One region of the Arthrobacter sp. KN11-1C genome, then DNA from elsewhere that is predicted to be linked to it. Evidence: riboswitches for the same ligand, from Rfam matches in the RefSeq annotation. Region 1 holds a riboswitch; the other holds the start of a gene.
The links. Region 1 has a riboswitch for glycine ahead of lipA (lipoyl synthase). Riboswitches for the same ligand answer to the same signal wherever they lie in the genome.
Positions count from the first base shown of each region.

Region 2: it holds a riboswitch for glycine, as region 1 does, so the genes downstream of both, gcvP (aminomethyl-transferring glycine dehydrogenase) here and lipA (lipoyl synthase) in region 1, are expected to answer to the same signal.

Region 1 covers NZ_CP197467.1:403,862-407,265, forward strand. The annotation lists gene ACSBOX_RS01970 (methylenetetrahydrofolate reductase) at 1-735, opposite strand, end outside; gene lipA (lipoyl synthase) at 752-1,777, opposite strand; glycine riboswitch at 1,827-1,930, opposite strand; glycine riboswitch at 1,932-2,031, opposite strand; gene trmB (tRNA (guanosine(46)-N7)-methyltransferase TrmB) at 2,118-3,041, opposite strand; gene ACSBOX_RS01985 (MFS transporter) at 3,144-3,404, shown strand, end outside.
Region 2 covers NZ_CP197467.1:3,629,761-3,633,164, forward strand. The annotation lists gene gcvP (aminomethyl-transferring glycine dehydrogenase) at 1-1,823, opposite strand, end outside; glycine riboswitch at 1,875-1,980, opposite strand; glycine riboswitch at 1,982-2,079, opposite strand; gene ACSBOX_RS16910 (TetR/AcrR family transcriptional regulator) at 2,323-2,871, opposite strand; gene ACSBOX_RS16915 (MFS transporter) at 2,954-3,404, shown strand, end outside.

The sequences.
Region 1 (3,404 bases):
ACTGTAGAGATGGATTCCCGAGACACCATCCGGCTGCGCCATGAGCCCGGACACCAGGCTCTCCGGTGAGTATTTGTCCGGGCCCAGGAGTTTGCGGGCAAGAGTTCCCTTGTTGCTGAGGAACTTCAGCGACGTCCCGACGCCGATCTGGGTTGCCAGGGCCAGCAGTTTTGTCCGAGGAACCGCTCCGGCCACGCCGGCCCATACGGGAAGCTCGACGCCTTCCCGTCGCAGGAGCGCCGCATAGTCGAGGACCTTCGACGCGGAGAAGCACATCTGCGTGACAACGTGCGTGGCCAAGTGTTGTTTCGCCAACAAGGCGTCCAGCAAGTCGAGCCCGCTCACGGAAGGATGCCCCTCGGGATAACCGGCGATGCCCGCAGTGATGCTGCCGCCGGAGTACTCGGAGATATCCGCCAAGAGGGGAAGGCTCGATCGGTAGGGGCCCGCGCCAAGAGGTCCGTCGCCACCGATGGCGAAGACCTCACTGATCCCTGCAGCGTCGCAATCGCGGAGGATGCCGGAAAGCTGCCCCCGGCTCTCCAGCCCACGTGCCGAGAGGTGCGGAATCACGGTGTAGCCAAGGAGGCTGAGCTTGACGGAAGCCTCCATGGTCCGTGCGATGCCGTGATGGGGCAGGCAGGTCACGGTGAGCGTCGTGGAAAGCGGTACTGCTGCCTGGACTCTCTCAACGATTCCGTCTGAGGGAATGATTTCAATCCGGGTGGGAAACATGCTGGCTCCTTCCGGATCAGGCCGTCGCGTGGTGTGCGAGGAGGGTGCGGGCTTCCTGGCGGGTGGTGCCGGAGTCCTGGATGCCTTCGGCGATGTGGGCGAGGTGGGCGGGGATTTCGCGGCCTTTTTTGCGCATCGCGGTGGCCCAGAGCCGTCCGGCGCGGTAGGAGGAGCGGACCAGGGGGCCGGACATGACGCCGAGGAAGCCGATTTCCTCGGCTTCGGTGGCGAGGTCGACGAATTCCTGGGGTTTGACCCAGCGGTCCACGGGCAGGTGCCGTTCGGAGGGGCGCAGGTACTGGGTGATGGTGATCAGGTCACAGCCCGCGGCGTGCAGATCACGCAGGGCTTCGGAGATCTCCTCGCGGGTTTCGCCCATGCCCAGGATCAGGTTGGATTTGGTGACCATGCCGTGGGCCCGGCCCTGGGTGATGACGTCCAGGGAGCGGTCGTAGCGGAACGCGGGGCGGATGCGCTTGAAGATCCGGGGCACGGTTTCGACGTTGTGCGCGAAGACTTCAGGGGCTGAGTCGCAGATCGCGGCGATGTGTTCGGGTTTGCCGGAGAAGTCCGGGATGAGCAGTTCGACGCCGGTGCCGGGGTTCAGTTCGTGGATCTTGCGGACGGTTTCGGCGTAGAGCCAGACGCCTTCGTCTGCCAGGTCATCGCGGGCGACGCCGGTGACGGTGGCGTAGCGCAGGTTCATGGCCTGGACGGAGCGGGCGACCTTGGTGGGTTCGAACATGTCCACCGGGGAGGGTTTGCCGGTGTCGATCTGGCAGAAGTCGCAGCGGCGGGTGCATTCGGAGCCGCCGATCAGGAAGGTCGCTTCCTTGTCTTCCCAGCACTCGAAGATGTTCGGGCAGCCGGCTTCCTCGCAGACGGTGTGCAGGCCTTCTTTTTTCACGAGGTTCTTCAGGCCCACGAATTCCGGGCCCATCTGGACCTTGGCCTTGATCCACTCGGGCTTGCGTTCGACCGGGACGGCTTTGTTGCGCTGTTCAACGCGCAGCAGCTTACGGCCTTCAGGTGCCAGGGTCATGAGGAACTCCATAATTCAGGTGGCGCGCACGCGCCACGATGAGTCGGTTCCTCCCCGCTCTGTATTGGACCTGAGAGTTTCCGCGTCTGTGCCTCGTGGCTGGACGCTTGCACCGTCGGTGAGCCCGGTTGCCCGGGCTGCTTTCCAGAGTTGCCTTGCCGCGGCGGTACATGGGCCTGAGAGATTCCTGGGGAGGATTTGCTCCTACGGCGCCTGCTGAAAATGTACCGGCAGGACTCTCCCGCCGCAGATCATAAGCACGTGCCGCCTTCCGGTGACACGTCTCACATGGTATCCGGTGCCTGTACGGCACGCAAAGAACCTGTATCCAATCGTGAAGCTAGATCCTGCGATAACTAAGGTCGAAGATCATGCGCCCCGCCTCGTGGGCCTTGTTCTCGAAGCTGGTGCGGATGCGGCCATCGAAGCGTGGAGCCCATCCGCCCACGTGGTCCACTCCCTCGTTGGGGCCGGTGTGCTCGGTGCTGACCGGTGCCCGGCCTTCCTTGACGGGTGCCCCGCCCACCATGTATTCGACTCCGGACTCCCATACTTGGGTGAGGGGGCTGTCCGCGCCGGCCCGTTCGCGGTCGTGCAGGTTCTCAAACTCGGTGGAGCCGGCCAGGACCTCGCGGACGTGGACGGCGTAGTTGGACCAGTCGGTGGCGATCCGCCACAGGCCGCCCTTCTTGAGGGACCGCGCAGCGAGTTCGGCGAACGCGGGCTGGATGAGGCGGCGTTTGTGGTGCCGGGACTTGTGCCACGGGTCGGGGAAGAAGACCCAGAGCTCGCTCACCGAACCGGCAGGGAGCATGGAGGCGAGGACCTCGGGGGCGTTCGCCTCCACCACGCGGACGTTGCTGAGCCCGCGGCTGTTGATCTTGATCATCGTGTTGGCCAGGCCCGGGGTATAGACCTCCACCGCGAGGAAGTCCTTGTCCGGGTTCTCCTCCGCGGCGTGGCATACGGCGTCGCCAAGTCCCGAACCGATTTCGACGATCAGCGGCGCCTTGCGGCCAAACTCCGCTTCGGCGTCGAACACGTAGTCCGGATGCACGGAAGTGTTGGCAATGTGCCGCGGAACCTGGATGGCCCAGCGGTCCGAGTGCTCCTCCCACGCGGCCTGGCGTCGGCCCTGAAGCCGCGTCCCCCGGCGCACGAAACTGACTGGACGGCCGCCATAGGTGCCGAAGGAGGCCTGGCTGCCAGGGGTCACGGGGCGCGAAGACTGCGGTGTTTCAGGGGAATCTGGGGTTTCACTCATCCCCTCCAGAATACCGTTGCGGAGCCAAACGCCCGCGGCGGAACCTGCATACGCTCCCGTCATGAGCCGCCCCGGTATGAGCGTGACTGCCAGAATGGGTTGGTGACCTCCGCTTCAAGCGCCCCCAAGAACACCACGCCGCACTCCGGCGCCCCCGAGATCCTCGTCGACGCCGAGATCGACGAGCTTCCCGCCGCCGGGCCCACCCAGGTCCGGACGCGCGGCGGACTGGTCTTCCTCGGGATCTGCCTGGTCCTCATCGGCCTGAACCTGCGGACGGTCTTCTCGAGCTTTTCGGCTGTCCTTCCGGAAGTCACCGCCGACGCCGGACTGCCGGGCTGGGCGGTGGTTGTCCTCACCACG
Region 2 (3,404 bases), 1.3 Mb from region 1:
TTCATGCCGGCCAGCACTGCCGAGGCGGCGTTGGTGCCGTGGGCGGACGCCGGGATGAGGCAGACGTTGCGCTGCAGGTCACCGCGGGAGTGGTGGTAGCCGCGGATGGCCAGCAGGCCCGCGAGCTCGCCCTGGGAACCGGCGTTGGGCTGGATGGAGACCTGGTCATAACCGGTGATCTCGGTCAGCTGGGATTCCAGGTCCGTGATGAGTTCACGCCAGCCCTCGGTCTGGGAATCCGGTGCGAACGGGTGGATCGAAGCGAATTCCGGCCAGGAGATGGCTTCCATCTCGGCGGTGGCGTTCAGCTTCATGGTGCACGAACCCAGCGGGATCATGGTGCGGTCCAGCGCCAGGTCGCGGTCCGACAGCTTGCGGATGTAGCGCAACAGCTGGGTCTCGGAACGGTGGGTGTTGAACACGGGGTGCTGCAGGTAGTCCGAAGAACGCTCGACGGCGACCTCCAGGGCGAAGCCCTCACCGTCACCCGACACCGTGGCACCGAAGGCGGCGACGACGTCGGCGACGACGGCCGCCGTCGTGGTCTCGTCAACAGAAATGCCCACAGTGTCGGCGTCGATGCCGCGCAGGTTGATGCCCTTGGCCTCGGCAGCAGCAACGATCCCGGCAGCCTTGCCCGGGACGCGGACGGTGATGGTGTCGAAGAAGCTGCCGTGCAGGACCTCAAGGCCCGCGGCCTTCAGGGATGCTGCCAGGGTGCGGGCGTGGTTGTGGGCGGTCTCGGCGATCGCCTTCAGGCCCTCGGGGCCGTGGTAGACGGCGTACATCGAGGAGACGATGGCCAGCAGTGCCTGCGCGGTGCAGATGTTGGACGTGGCCTTCTCGCGGCGGATGTGCTGTTCGCGGGTCTGGAGCGCGAGACGGTAGGCGGGAGTGCCGGCGTCGTCCTTGGAAACGCCCACCAAGCGGCCCGGCATCGAGCGCTCGAGGCCCTTCTGGACGGCCATGTACGCGGCGTGCGGGCCGCCGAAGAACAGCGGCACGCCGAAGCGCTGGGTGGAGCCGACGGCGATGTCGGCACCCTGCTCGCCCGGAGGCGTGATCAGGGTGAGGGCGAGGAGGTCGGCGGCGACGGTGACGAGGGCACCGCGTTCCTTGGCGGCGGCGATCACGGCGGAGTGGTCGAACACCCGGCCGGAAACGCCCGGCTGCTGCAGCACGATGCCGTTGATGTCGCCGTCGGGCAGGCCCTGGGACAGGTCGGCGATCTCCACCTCGAAGCCCAGCGCCTCGGCGCGGCCCTTCACGATCGCGATCGTCTGCGGGAGGCAGTCGGCGTCGAGCACGGTCTTGCCGTCGTGGGCCGTCTTGTTCTTGTTGGCGCGGCGCATCATGAGGACGGCTTCGGCGACTGCCGTGGCTTCGTCCAGCAGGGAGGCGTTGGCGATGGGCAGGCCCACGAGGTCCTGGACCATGGTCTGGAAGTTCAGCAGCGCCTCGAGGCGGCCCTGGGAAATTTCGGGCTGGTACGGGGTGTAGGCCGTGTACCAGGCCGGGGATTCGAGGATGTTGCGGCGGATCACCGGCGGAGTGACGGTGTCGTAGTAGCCCTGGCCGATCATCTGCACGGCCGTCTTGTTCTTGGAAGCCAGCTTGCGGAGTTCAGCAAGGACTTCCACCTCGCTGAGGGCGTTCTGGAGCGTCAGTGCGACGTCCTGGCGGATGTCATTGGGAACCGCGGTGTCTACGAGCGAATCGACACTGTCGTAGCCAACAGACTTGAGCATGATGTCAATGTCGGCCTGGCGGCGGGCGCCGATATGCCGGTCAACGAACGTGGTGGAGGTTGAACTAACCGTCACGAAGGAACTCCATTTATAAGGCGGCGTGGGTACGCCACAGCTAATCGGATTCCTCCCCGCTCTGTATTGGACCTGAGAGTTTCCGCGAAACGTGCGTATGGCACTGTCCGCTTGCACCGTCGGTGAGCGCGCGTCAGCGTGCTGCTTTCCAGAGTTGCCTTGCCGCGGCGGTGCGTGGGCCTGAGAGATTCCTGGGGAGGATTTGCTCCTACGGCGCCTGCATCACATGCCTGCAGGACTCTCCCGCCGCAGATCAAAGGCGTATTCAATTGTGTGAATCGACAGTGGTTGCCGGTGACGGCTGCCACAACTACCAATTGTCCTATGGACTGCCCGCGTCCGCAAATAGGGTCAGCGAGCCGCCCGGCTTTCCCAACTAGCTCGCACTAGATGTCGTTTTGGAGCGTCTAAACGACAACAACTGCGGGGCCCACGCCGCCAGGGTTCCCTGGCCGAGCTTGCGAGGCGAGGGTGGCGGTGGGGATAGTTGGGTCGGGACTCAGCTGCGGAGGCGTTCGACGGCGGCCAGCAGCGCACCGACGTCGGCGCCCCTCGCGCTGGCCTTGACTTCCGTATCACCGGCGCCGCCTTCGAGCATTGCGTTGAAGTAGAGTCCATCGCCCATGTACCGGACGGCCTTGGCCATTTCCGGCCCGACTTCCTCGGCGAGCACATCGAGCCATTGTTGCTGGATTCCCGCGAAGCGCCTGCGGGTTTCTTCGTGGGCTACTTCCGCGAGACGCGTGGCTGCCACAAACACGCGGTCCAAGGGCGTGTCGGCCCACAGCGAGGACTTGATGAAGAACGCGGCAGCACCTTCCGGGGCCGCCTTCATTGCCTCGATGTCCAGCGCGGCCAGCCCGTCCATGCGCTCGAGCAAGGAGCTGATCATGGCTTCCTTGTTGGGGAAATGGTAGAGCAAGCCGCCCTTCGAGACGCCGGCGCGCTTGGCGACGGCGTCCAGGGTGGCAGCCCGCTCCCCCACCTCGATCAGCAGGGCTTCAAAGGCATCCAGGACAGCGTCCCGGGCAATAGGTTTTCGCGGCATGGTGTCCATCATCCCTTAGTTCGACGCGGCCGTTCGATGAGTCAAATTGAAACTATACCGTCCAGACGGTACAGTTATGTTCATGTTCAACCCGTCCACAACCCAGCACCCCCGTACCCCTTCGATCCAAACCGCCCCGTGGCGCGATTGGGCTGCCTTGGCACTCCTGATGTTCCCGGTGCTGCTGGTGGCTGTGGACAATACGGCGCTGACGTTTGCCCTGCCGGAAATCGCCCGGTCGCTGGAAGTCGGGGGCGTGCAGCTGCTGTGGGTCGTGGACGCCTATCCACTGGTGCTCGCGGCACTGTTGGTGTCCATGGGAAACCTGGGTGACCGGATCGGTCGCCGCCGCTTGCTGTTGATCGGCAGCACGGGCTTCGCGGCCGTTTCCGCGGCCACTGCCTTCGCCCCATCGGCTGAATGGCTCATTGCCGGACGCGCCAGCATGGGCATCTTCGGAGCCATGCTCATGCCGTCCACGCTGTCGTTGATCCGCAACATCTTCCCGGAACCGAACCGCCGCCGGCTCGCGG